Regions from separate parts of the Alcaligenes sp. RM2 genome, predicted to be linked through region 1. Evidence: predicted binding sites of a transcription regulator. Region 1 holds the regulator's gene; each other region holds the start of a gene.
What was found. The regulator NrdR, encoded in region 1, represses ribonucleotide reductase genes. The targets are predictions, from matches to a motif close to CACNANATNTNGTG.
Positions count from the first base shown of each region.

Region 2: a site for NrdR is predicted at 2,339-2,352, ahead of nrdA (class 1a ribonucleoside-diphosphate reductase subunit alpha). Genes of this name have one in related genera too.
Region 3: a site for NrdR is predicted at 2,398-2,411, ahead of ACU6HM_RS06880 (ribonucleoside triphosphate reductase). Genes of this name have one in related genera too.

Region 1 covers NZ_JBRFIO010000003.1:180,926-185,079, reverse strand. Annotated here, with positions in the region: gene ACU6HM_RS12530 (Arm DNA-binding domain-containing protein) at 1-138, shown strand, start outside; tRNA gene ACU6HM_RS12525 (tRNA-Ser) at 182-272, opposite strand; gene ribD (bifunctional diaminohydroxyphosphoribosylaminopyrimidine deaminase/5-amino-6-(5-phosphoribosylamino)uracil reductase RibD) at 413-1,561, opposite strand; gene nrdR (transcriptional regulator NrdR) at 1,566-2,027, opposite strand; gene glyA (serine hydroxymethyltransferase) at 2,064-3,314, opposite strand; gene ACU6HM_RS12505 (YbhB/YbcL family Raf kinase inhibitor-like protein) at 3,498-4,133, opposite strand; gene tyrS (tyrosine--tRNA ligase) at 4,153-4,154, opposite strand, start outside.
Region 2 covers NZ_JBRFIO010000002.1:604,231-608,384, forward strand. Annotated here, with positions in the region: gene ACU6HM_RS09590 (hypothetical protein) at 1-388, shown strand, start outside; gene recQ (DNA helicase RecQ) at 398-2,224, shown strand; gene nrdA (class 1a ribonucleoside-diphosphate reductase subunit alpha) at 2,423-4,154, shown strand, end outside.
Region 3 covers NZ_JBRFIO010000002.1:6,420-10,573, forward strand. Annotated here, with positions in the region: gene ACU6HM_RS06870 (anaerobic ribonucleoside-triphosphate reductase activating protein) at 1-132, opposite strand, end outside; gene nrdD (anaerobic ribonucleoside-triphosphate reductase) at 151-333, opposite strand; gene ACU6HM_RS06880 (ribonucleoside triphosphate reductase) at 509-2,353, opposite strand; gene ACU6HM_RS06885 (HIT family protein) at 2,836-3,294, opposite strand; gene trpC (indole-3-glycerol phosphate synthase TrpC) at 3,291-4,091, opposite strand; gene trpD (anthranilate phosphoribosyltransferase) at 4,088-4,154, opposite strand, start outside.

The DNA.
Region 1 (4,154 bases):
TACGCTAAATGGATGCCCGAGGCCGATGAAAATGCTGGCCTAAAAGCCGAAGCTATTTTCGGCATTAGTAATGCCGCTGGCAACCCCGGCAAGTGCCAGGGCATGTGCAAATCAGTCAGAAAAGGAGTGTCTTTATAATGACACGACATAAACCTTAACTATCTGATTTACAACGGTATTCTGGCGGACAGAGGGGGATTCGAACCCCCGATACGCTATAAACGTATACACGCTTTCCAGGCGTGCGCCTTCAACCACTCGGCCACCTGTCCTAACTGTTCTTTTGGCCAAGCAATTTGAAGCTGCTAACGCCAAGTCCATAATAATAGCAGCACTTATCCTTGTAACGCAAGTGCTCAAATTCTTTCTTCGGCTAATTAGTAGCAACTAAACAGTAAAGCGGACAAACAGCTTATTCCGAGTCCGGCGGATAAGCTCCACCCACCGCTCGCAGCAAGGCTTCCCAATGATCGCGCTGGCGCGCCAGGACGCGCAGGTCGGCACCCAGCAAGCGCACATCGGTAAACTCAAACGGCTCTACATCGTCCAGCCCGGCCAGTTCGGTAATATCGGCCACGCCTCGCCCCTGCCCCAGGATCTTGGGGGCCAGGTACATCAGTAATTGGTCCACTACACCGGCATCAATCAAGGCTCCGGAAAGGCGAGCACCGGCTTCTGCATGGACTTCATTGATCTGTTGATCTGTCATCCAGTCCAGAACGGCACGGACATCCACCTGACCTTCGTGCAAGGGCATGGGAATAACCTGTGCATTTCGATCTGCCAGCTCCGCCTCCAGCTCGGGATCACGACGGTGACTGAATACCCAGCACGGCGTGCCGTCCAGCAAGGCGGCTTTCGGGTCCATGCGTAAATGCGTATCCAGCACCGCCTTGATCGGGGGACGCGGCGTAGAAACCGCACGCACATTCATTAAGGGATTATCGGCATGCACGGTTCCGATGCCTGTCAGCACGACGCAACTACGGGCGCGCCAGTGGTGACCATCGTCACGAGCCTGCGGCCCGGTAATCCATTGAGAGCGACCGTCCGGCAAGGCACTACGGCCATCCAGCGAAGCAGCCATCTTCATCCACAACCAGGGACGTCCACGTGTCATGCGGGCAAAGAAACCGGCGTTGATCGCCAGCGCCTGCTCTACGCACAAGGGGCCATCTACGGTAATACCCGCCTGACGCAAGCGTGAAACGCCGTTGCCAGCAACCAAGGGGTTGGGGTCGTACATGGAAAAGACAACACGCCCAGCGCCTGCTTTGATCAGCGCATCGGCACAAGGAGGGGTTCGCCCGTGGTGACTGCAAGGCTCCAGGGTGACGTAGAAGGTCGCACCGGCCACACTGACGCCGCGCTCTTTGGCTTGACGCAAGGCCATCACTTCGGCGTGGGGGCCACCCGCTTGCTGTGTGGAACCCGAAGCCAATAATTGGCCATCGCGCACGATCAGGCAGGCGACTCGCGGGTTGGGGGCACTGATATAAAGGGATTTCTCGGCCAGCTCCAGGGCTTGCCGCATCCAGATGACGTCTTCTTGCTCGACCATAGCCTTAGCCGCGGTCGGGATCGTTCATTTCGTCGATCGCCTCTACGAACTCGCGGATGTCTTTAAAGCTCTTGTAGACCGAGGCAAAGCGCACATAGGCCACCTGGTCCAACTGCTTGAGCTCGGCCATGACCAGCTCGCCTATGGTCTCGGAGGAGACTTCGCGCTCGCCAGTCAGTTGAAGTTTTTCTTCGATGCGCTGCACAGCGGCATCGACCTGAGCCATGGGGATGGAACGCTTGCGCAGCGCAACGCCCATGCTCGCCCGCAAACGTGCGGGGTCAAAATCCATACGAGTGCCATTGCGCTTGGCCACAACAGGCAGGCTCAGCTCGGCACGCTCGTAAGTCGTGAAGCGCCGTTCACAGGCCGAGCATTTACGACGTCGCCGTATGGCGTCGCCTTCTTCGGTGATTCGAGAGTCGATCACCTGGGTATCGGCATGGTGGCAGAACGGACACTTCATTCAAGATCGCGGGCCTCACGGCCCGCTCCGGCTGGATTACTTGGAGGAGTAAACGGGCAACTTGGCAGTCAGCTCGTGTACACGGCGACGAACGTCCGCCAAAACGGCTTCGTCGTGAGGGTTGTCCAGTACATCAGCAATCAGGTGCGCCGTCAATTCCGCTTCGGCTTCTTTAAAGCCGCGAGTGGTCATGGCAGGAGTACCCAAACGCACGCCGCTGGTGACAAATGGCTTTTCTGGGTCATTAGGAATGGCGTTCTTGTTGACCGTGATGTGAGCCTTGCCCAGTGCCTCTTCAGCCACTTTACCGGTGATGCCTTTGGGACGCAGGTCTACCAGCATGACGTGGCTTTCGGTGCGACCGGACACGATACGCAGACCGCGCTCAACCAGAGTGCGGGCCAGAACGTCAGCGTTCTTCACAACTTGAGCAGCGTAGGTCTTGAACTCGGGAGCCAGAGCTTCCTTGAACGCAACAGCCTTACCAGCGATCACGTGGATCAGTGGGCCGCCTTGAATGCCGGGGAAAATAGCCGAGTTGATGGCTTTTTCGTGTTCGGCCTTCATCATGATGACGCCACCACGAGGACCACGCAGGGACTTGTGGGTCGTAGAAGTCACGAAGTCAGCGTGAGGCACGGGATTGGGGTAAGCACCACCAGCAACCAGACCGGCGTAGTGGGCAATGTCGATCATCAGCAAGGCGCCGTTTTCATGAGCAATACGAGCCATGCGTTCGAAGTCGATGCGCAGGGCGTAAGCCGAAGCACCACCCACGATCAGCTTGGGCTTGTGCTCTTTGGCCAGGCGCTCCAGCTCGTCGTAGTCCAGCTCTTCGTTCTCGTCCAGACCGTAGGATACGAAGTTGTACAGCTTGCCCGATGCGTTCACGGGGGAACCGTGGGTCAAGTGACCACCTTCTGCCAGGCTCATGCCCAGAACGGTATCACCGGGCTTGAGCACAGCCATGTACACGCCCTGGTTGGCTTGCGAACCGGAGTTGGGCTGCACGTTGGCGGCTTCTGCACCGAACAGCTCTTTCAGACGGTCAATAGCCAGTTGCTCGACCACGTCCACGAACTCGCAACCGCCGTAGTAGCGCTTGCCAGGATAACCTTCCGCGTATTTGTTGGTCAGTTGTGTGCCCTGGGCCTGCATCACGGCGGGGCTGGTGTAGTTTTCCGAGGCGATCAGCTCGATGTGCTGCTCCTGGCGCACATCTTCGCTTTGAATCGCAGCCCAAAGATCGGGGTCAACTTTGTCAAGAGTCGCAGAACGGTCAAACATGAGGGTTCCTAAGGATAAAGTGGTAGCAAACTAAGAAAGCAACATTTTAGCGCGGAAGCGCGTCAAACCACCGAGACAAACGTCTCTGGTGGCAGAAACCCCAAAAAACATGGAAATAAGTAAGGCGGCGGCAGGCGGACTCAAGAGAATATGAAAAAAACTCAAACAGTCCGCCCTGGGGAATCAGGATTGCTGGATCAAACGGGGATTCAGGGTATACATACCGGTCAGGGATGCACGACCCAGAATATGACCTTCCATGGCGCGCAACACGTCCTGGCCATTGAAGCGACCTTCCAAAGGCAGCTCGGCAATATCCAGGGCATAAACCGTAAAGACATAACGGTGCGGCAAAGCATCGTTCCACGGAGGGCACGGGCCGTCGTAGCCGAAGTAATCACCGTTCATGTCGCGGTCGCTGGCAAACCAGTTGGTAAAGTCGTTCACGCCCTGGCGCGTATCGTCCAGAGCCAGTGGACCGGCTTTACCGCGTGGCGTGATGCCCTTGGAATAAGAGCCTTCTGCCAGGCTACGCAGCTCGGGCGAGATGTTGATCAAGACCCAATGAAAGAAATCCACCCGTGGCAAATCCGCCGGTACCTCGCGCCCATCCTGGTTCACATCGTCCGGTTTACTGGGGACATCGGGGTCGTGGCAAATAACCACAAAGGATTGGGTCTGCTCGGGAACATCGGACCATTCCAGATGCGGATTGGCGTTACCGGCCAAGGCGACTCTCGATTGCGCGTCGTAACGGCAAAACGCCAGACGCTCGGGAATCACGCTCTGATCTTGAAAAGAATCACTACGCAGTTTCATTGCAGACCTCCACAATCAATC
Region 2 (4,154 bases), on a different contig from region 1:
CAGCGTGGCCAAAGCTTCCCATGCGGTGGGGCAGGGGTGGCGATATCAGGCAGCCTACGGCCTGGATGTGCTGGATGATTTGCACCTGCAGTGGCAGGGTGAACGCTACCAGGACAATTTTCTGGATTTGAGCCGTTACCAGGGCATGAAGGTGGATGCGGCCAGCAGTCGGCAGATTGTCGGTCTGTCCGTGCCCCTGCGCCGCTGGGGTGAAGTGAAGACTCAGTACGAGGTGCAGCAGGTAGTTGCCGGCGGGGAGAACCGCTACCTTGGGGTCACGCAGCAGTTCTGGTACAGTCCCCACCTTAGGGTGGGTTTGCAAGCTCGCCGTCATCTGGAAAGTCGTCAGTCGAACATCGCGCTGCGTTTTTCTATTCCGATTTTTTAAGCAGGCGGCATGGCCCAGTCAGCACTTGAGGTTCTTCAGGAAGTTTTTGGTTATGACAGTTTTCGTGGTTCTCAGCACGAGATTATCGAGACCCTGATCCAAGGCGGTGACGCCCTGGTCTTGATGCCCACCGGCGGCGGCAAGTCGCTCTGTTACCAGATTCCTGCTTTGGTGAGACCCGGCACCGGCGTGGTAGTGTCTCCCCTGATTGCCTTGATGCAGGATCAGGTGGACGCCCTCAACGAGTTGGGCGTTAACGCGGCGTATCTGAATTCCACCCAGGATTGGCAAACTGCCCGCGAGGTCGAGCGCGAATTTCTGACGGGGCAGTTGGATCTGCTCTATGTGGCTCCCGAACGTTTGCTGACAGACCGCTGCCTGGATTTGCTGGCACGCGGCCAGATTTCCCTGTTTGCCATTGACGAAGCCCACTGCGTATCGCAATGGGGTCACGATTTTCGCCCTGAATATCTGGGTCTGGATTTGCTGGCCCAGCGTTGGCCAGGTGTGCCACGGGTTGCCTTGACCGCTACCGCCACTCAGTTGACGCGGGTAGAAATTGCCCAGCGCCTGAAGCTGGAGGATGCCCGGCATTTTGTTGCCAGTTTTGATCGTCCCAATATTTGCTACCGCATCATTGAAAAGAACGAGGTGCGCAAGCAGCTCTTGAGTTTCATTCAGGAAGAGCACTCCGGAGATGCGGGGATTGTGTATTGTCTGTCGCGCTCGCGCGTGGAAGACACGGCCGAGTTCCTGTGCAAGAACGGTATTCATGCCTTGCCCTATCATGCAGGACTGGACGCGCAGCAGCGCGCCATCAACCAGGCTCGCTTCCTTCGAGAAGAAGGGGTGGTCATGGTGGCGACCATTGCTTTTGGCATGGGCGTCAATAAACCGGATGTGCGTTTTGTAGCCCACATTGACCTGCCCAAATCGGTAGAAGGGTATTACCAGGAAACCGGGCGGGCAGGGCGCGATGGCGAAGTGGCCACGGCCTGGCTGGCCTATGGCCTGCAGGACGTGGTGCAATTGCACCGCATGATTAACCAGTCGCAAGGCGATGCGGCACACCGACGCCAGCAGGGACAGGCGCTGGATGCCATGTTGGGCCTTTGCGAAACCATTTCCTGCCGTCGCCAGCGCTTGCTGGCGTATTTTGACCAGCAAATAGAACCTTGCGGTAACTGCGACACCTGTCTGGAAGCGCCAGAAGCCTGGGATGGCACAGTGGCGGCGCAGAAAATGCTCTCCACCATCTATAGATTATGGCGTGAGCGCGGTCAGCGCTTCGGGGCCGGGCACCTGATCGACATCCTGCTGGGCAAGCTGACGGATCGTGTCAAAGAGCACGAGCACGACAAGCTGACCGTCTTTGGTGTGGGCAAGGATTTGACCGATCAAGCCTGGCGCGGAGTGCTGCGCCAGTTGCTGGCGCATAGCTTGGTCACGGTGGACCCGGAGGGCTACGGCACCTTGTTGCTGACCGAGGCCAGCCGCGAAGTGCTGAAAGGGGAGCGCACCCTGATGTTGCGGCGCGAAACCGTAACACGCGGACCGGCTGCACACCGAGTAAAAGGTCAGGCGCCTGCCGGACCTGCTCTTGAACCCGATCAACAAAGACGATTCGAGGCTTTGCGCGCCTGGCGTGCGGCCACCGCACGCGAACATGGTGTGCCAGCCTATGTCATTTTCCATGATGCTACTTTGCGCGAAGTGGCCATTCGCTGCCCTAGTTCAGAGGCTGATCTGGAGCCGATTACAGGCATAGGCGTACGCAAAAGAGAGGCCTATGGCGAGGCTTTGCTGCGCTGCGTTCAAGAGCTCCAGACGCAATAGGAAATTGTTAGCAGAGCAAAGATTAGTTGCATTTTTATGCGCTGAATCTGCTCTGCAGTCGCAAAACCGCTATTCGCTCAATCCGCTATATGTAGTAGAATGACGCCAATATCACACTATATATGGTGTGCATCAACTGACGCTGGCGGCTGCAAAAGCCGCGTCTTCCGTCAATCACCCCCGATTTCAGAGACTGACATGCAATCAACCGAACAGCTAATGGTCACCAAACGAGATGGCCGTACAGAACCTATTAACCTCGACAAGATTCACCGAGTGGTTGATTGGGCCGCTGAAGGTCTGAGTAATGTGTCCGTCTCCCAAGTAGAGCTGCGCTCTCACATTCAGTTCTATAACGGCATTCGCACTAGCGACATCCATGAAACCATCATCAAGTCGGCTGCGGATCTGATCTCCGAAGATACGCCTGACTACCAATATCTGGCTGCCCGTCTGGCGATTTTCCATCTGCGCAAAATCGCTTTTGGTCAGTTTGAACCTCCAAGCCTGTTCGATCACGTGACCTTGCAAACCAAGGAAGGTCGCTACGATCCGCATCTGCTGCAAGACTACACGCGCGCCGAGTTCGATGAGCTGGATGCTCATCTGGATCACTGGCGTGACATGAACTTCTCCTACGGTGCCGTCAAGCAGCTGGAAGGCAAGTATCTGATTCAAAACCGCGTGACCAAGCGCATCTACGAAAGCCCCCAGTTCCTGTACATACTGGTGGCCATGTGTCTGTTCGCCCGTTACCCAGCCGACACACGTCTGAGCTTTATCAAACGTTTCTACGACGCGGTATCGCAATTCAAGATTTCCTTGCCCACGCCCATCATGGCTGGCGTGCGCACACCCACCCGTCAGTTCAGCTCTTGCGTGCTGATCGAATGTGATGACAGCCTGGACAGCATCAATGCTACGACCAGCGCCATTGTTCGTTACGTATCGCAGCGCGCCGGTATCGGTATCAATGGTGGCCGCATTCGCGCCGTCGGCAGCGAAATTCGCGGCGGAGAGGCTCAGCACACCGGCTGCCTGCCTTTCTTCAAGATGTTCCAGGCGGCTGTGAAGTCCTGCTCGCAAGGCGGCGTGCGTGGTGGTGCGGCAACCTTGTTCTACCCCATGTGGCACCTGGAAGTGGAAACACTGCTGGTTCTGAAGAACAACCGCGGTGTGGAAGAAAACCGTATCCGTCACCTGGACTACGGTGTTCAGATCAACCGCTTGCTGTACCAACGCTTGATCAAGGGCAGCCATATCACGCTGTTCTCGCCGCACGACGTGCCCGGCCTGTACGAAGCTTTCTTTGCCGACCAGGACGAGTTCGAGCGTCTGTACGAGATGTACGAGCAAGATCCTGCCATCCGCAAGCGCAGCCTGCCTGCCGTGGAGCTGTTCTCCCTTCTGATGCAAGAGCGTGCCAGCACTGGCCGTATCTACATTCAGAACGTGGACCACTGCAACACGCACAGCCCATTCCAGGCCGACCGCGCTCCCGTGCGCCAGTCCAACCTGTGCATGGAAATTGCTCTGCCCACCAAGCCTTTGAACGATCTGAACGATCCCGAAGGCGAAATCGCGCTGTGCACGCTGTCGGCTTTCAACCTGGGTGCTCTGGAGTCCCTGGACGAGCTGGACGGTCTGGCTGAACTGATTGTTCGTGCTCTGGATGCTCTGCTGGATTATCAGGATTACCCGGTCAAGGCTGCGCTGAACGCAACCAACAAGCGTCGCTCCTTGGGCGTTGGCGTCATCAACTACGCTTACTACCTGGCCAAGAACGGCACCCGTTACTCCGACCCGGCAGCGTTGGGCCTGACCCACCGTACCTTTGAAGCCATCCAGTACTACCTGTTGAAGGCTTCGGTACAGTTGTCGCGTGAATACGGTCCTTGCGATGCTTTTGACGAAACAACCTATGCCAAGG
Region 3 (4,154 bases), on a different contig from region 1:
GCCTTGCACAAAGATGACAGCGGCTAATTGGCCGGGGTAATCCGTAGCCGAGAAAGGGGCGCAGCCACCCACTTTCAATGCCACTTTGTGGGCAGGCGTGGCCGGGTAAAGATGGCGCGTGGCGTAAGTCATGGAATTTGACCGGGCTGTTTATCGGGTGGGGACGGTATTGCTTGCGCAGGCGCTGGCTTCGGTGAAGTAGCGTCGCTCATGAAACTCACCTTGCTTGCCAATATTGAAAGACGACATGGGACGGTGATAGCCCATGACGCGTGTCCAAATTTCGCAAGGCTGGCGTTCGGAATCTTGAAGAGTGAGGGTGTCGGTGTTCATGAATAACTCCTTGGAAAAAAGGGCCGTCACGCTATGCGGATGTGACTAGCCTGGGTTTGTGCCAAGAGGCTGGTTGTAGATAAAGGCTAAGGACAACCAAAAGCCTGGTTTTAGTTGAGCCAAGTGGATTGGGTTTAGCCTGTCTTGGTAAAAAGTTGGCTTGAAGAGATCGGCTTTAATGGACTGGTGTCGGTGTCGGTGTCGGTGTCGGTGTCGGTGTCGGTGTCGGTGTCGGTGTCGACGACGGCGTTGACGTGTCCGCGATAACTTCGTTTTGAACGTCAGCCTCGGCCCGAGCTTGAGCTATCTTGTTGGCCAGCAGCTCACTATCGCAATGTGGACAAAACTCATGTTTTCCAGACAGATAGCCGTGCTTGGGACAGATAGAAAATGTGGGCGTAACGGTGATGTAAGGCAAGGAAAAACGGTTCAAGGCTCGTTGCACCAGATTGCGGCAGGCATCAGTGCTGGACAGTGCTTCGGTCATATAGAGGTGCAGCACGGTGCCGCCGGTGTATTTGCCTTGCAGCTCGTCTTGTCGCTCCAATGCCTCGAAGGGGTCTTCAGTAAAGCCCACCGGCAGCTGTGAGGAATTAGTGTAGTAGGGCATTTGCTCGGTCCCTGCTTGCAGAATGTCGGGCCAGCGGGCGCGATCTTCTTTGGCAAAGCGGTAAGTGGTGCCCTCGGCAGGGGTGGCTTCCAGGTTGTACAGGTGGCCGGTACTTTCCTGAAACTCCACCATGCGCTCCCGAATGTGATCCAGCAAACGCAAGGCAAAGCGGTGCCCCCACGGCGTGCAAAGATTCTGCTTGTCCTGGGTAAAGTTGCGGATCATCTCGTTAATGCCGTTAACTCCCAGCGTGGAGAAGTGATTACGCAAGGTGCCTAAATAGCGGCGTGTGTAGGGAAACAGCCCTTGGTCCATATGCTGCTGGATCACCGTGCGCTTGATTTCCAGGCTGTCGCGGCCCATTTCCAGCAGCTCATCCAAACGGGCAAACAGACCAGCTTCATCGCCTTGATACAGATACCCCAAGCGGGCGCAGTTCAGGGTGACCACTCCCAGGGAGCCGGTTTGCTCGGCAGAGCCAAACAAGCCATTACCGCGTTTGAGCAGCTCGCGCAGATCCAGCTGCAGGCGGCAGCACATGGAGCGGATCATATTGGGTTCCAGCTCGGAGTTAATGAAGTTCTGGAAGTAGGGCAGGCCATATTTGGCCGTCATGGCAAACAGGCGCTCGGCATTCGGGCTGTGCCAGTCAAAATCCCGGGTGATGTTGTAGGTGGGAATCGGGAAGGTGAAGGCACGGCCACGGGCATCACCCTCGCTCATGACTTCGATATAGGCCTGGTTGATCATGTCCATTTCGGCCTGCAGATCCCCGTAGCAAAACGGCATTTCTTCGCCACCGATTTGCGGCACTTGCTCGCGCAGGTCTTCGGGGCAAACCCAATCAAAGGTCAGATTGGTAAAGGGCGTCTGCGTCCCCCAGCGTGAGGGTACGTTCAGGTTGTAGATCAGCTCCTGCATGCATTGGCGCACCTGTTTGTAGCTCAGGCCGTCCTTGCGGATGAAGGGCGCCATATAGGTATCAAAGGAGCTGAAGGCCTGGGCTCCGGCCCATTCGTTCTGCAGGGTGCCCAGGAAATTGACGACCTGACCGACCGCACTGCTTAGATGCCGCGGTGGGCCGGATTCAATCTTTCCGGGTACGCCATTGAGCCCTTCGTTCAGGAAAGTGCGCAAGGACCAGCCGGCGCAGTAGCCAGAGAGCATGTCCAGATCGTGGATGTGCAGGTCGGCCTGACGGTGTGCCTGGCCGATTGCTTCGGGGTAAACGTGGCTGAGCCAGTAGTTGGCAATCATCTTGCCCGAGCTGTTCAGAATCAGACCGCCCAGCGAATAGCCCTGGTTGGCATTGGCTTGCACGCGCCAGTCCTGGCGGTCCAGATATTCAGTAATGGAACGGATGATGTCCAGCTGAGCAGCTGGACGCGAGGCAGTTTCCTGGGTAGCCATGTTTTTCACCAGAGCCTATATATAGTGATTTTTAGGATTCACGACACTATATATGGTGGTTTTTGAAGGGGCTAGGCGATTGTCGTCCAGGCTTGATCTAGGTTAATTTTGTGCTCGAAGTGACTGGGTCAAGGGGTTTGTCGGAAAGAAGTCGTTGGGCACTCCTTACTCTGATCGTTCGTAGGTGGAGATTTGTGAAGTCGAGGTGGTCATGCTGCCAGGTATAAAGAGTTGGCTATGGCCATGCTATGCAAGCAAGCAAGCAAGCAAGCAAGCAAGCAAGCTGTTTATGTGGGTTGCGTGCAAGTAGCACAACAGCAGCTTGGCTCCTGCCGGTGGAGTCGCACTGTAGCGGGCTCCACGGATAAGCGGTGTACTTGTCTGTTACAGTGCGCCGTCTCTTTTCCGGGAGGCAAAAAATACCCGCTGACTTTTTACAGGCCAGCGGGTATTTCTTTAATAGCAGGACTTGAATAGCGGGTTTAGTGCTTGAATCGTGCTTTTAGCGCAATACAAAGTGCCTGCTGATACTGGCTGACTTGCTCAAGCAGGCGTTCTTCGTGGGAAGCCCAGCCTTGCTTTTGTTCTTCTGTGCGCATGGGGGCGGGTGACCAGGCAGAGTCCGGAAAGAACGGGTCGTCCTTCCAGCGAGGGATGATGTGCCAATGCAGATGCGGCACCTGATTTCCGAATTGAGCCAGATTGATCTTGGCGACTCCCAGTTGTTCACGCTGAGTCTGCTCAACCACATATACGGCTGCCATGATGTGCTGCCGTTGTTCTTCAGACAGGTCTGTCATTTCAGCCACATGATCTTGCCAGATTACCCGTGTATAGCCGGGAAACGGGCTGTCCGTGACGGCCAGTACCTGCAGCCCTGCACCCGACCATAGCAATTGATCGGGTTTCAAGGCACACAGGGGGCAAGCGTGGGTGCTCATGCAGGCTGACCGAAGAACAGGTTCTGCAAGGCAACGCCTGGATCAGGTTCACGCATGAAGGCCTCACCGACCAGGAAGGCTTGCACCTGGTTCTCGCGCATCAGGGCCACATCTTCAATGGTGTGAATACCGCTTTCGGTGACAACGCGTTTTTCGCTGGGGATAAAGGGCAGCAGGTCCAGCGTGTTCTGGGTGCTGGTTTCAAAGGTGCGCAGATTGCGGTTATTGATGCCCAGCAGGCTGGTCTTCATTTGCAAGGCAATATCCAGCTCGGCGCGGTCATGTACTTCAACCAGGACGTCCATGCCCAGTTCGTGGGCCATTTCTTCGTATTCCATCAGCTGATCCTTCTCCAGCGCGGCGACGATCAGCAAGATGCAGTCGGCACCCATGGCTCGGGCATGGATGATCTGATAGGGGTCAATAATGAAGTCTTTGCGCAGTACGGGCAGTGCGCATACGGCACGGGCCTGGCGCAGGTGGTCGTAGGAACCCTGAAAATACTGGATATCGGTCAGGACCGACAGGCAGGCCGCCCCGTGGGCGGCGTAGCTGGAGGCAATCTCAGTCGGGTTGAAGTCGGCACGGATCACACCCTTGGACGGGGAGGCCTTTTTGACTTCCGCAATAATGGCAGGCTTGCCTTGAGCAATCTTGTCTTCAATGGCGCTGGCAAAGCCGCGCAGGTCGTTCCGGTTCTTCGCTTCGCGCAGCAGATCGGACTCGCTGCGCAGTTGGCGGGCGGTGACGACTTCAGCTCTTTTGGTGTCGAGGATCTTGGCCAGAATGTCGTTCATGGATTTAACTTCCTTGTATAAGCGCGGAATTGTTCGAGTTTTTCGCGTGCGGCACCGTTGGCA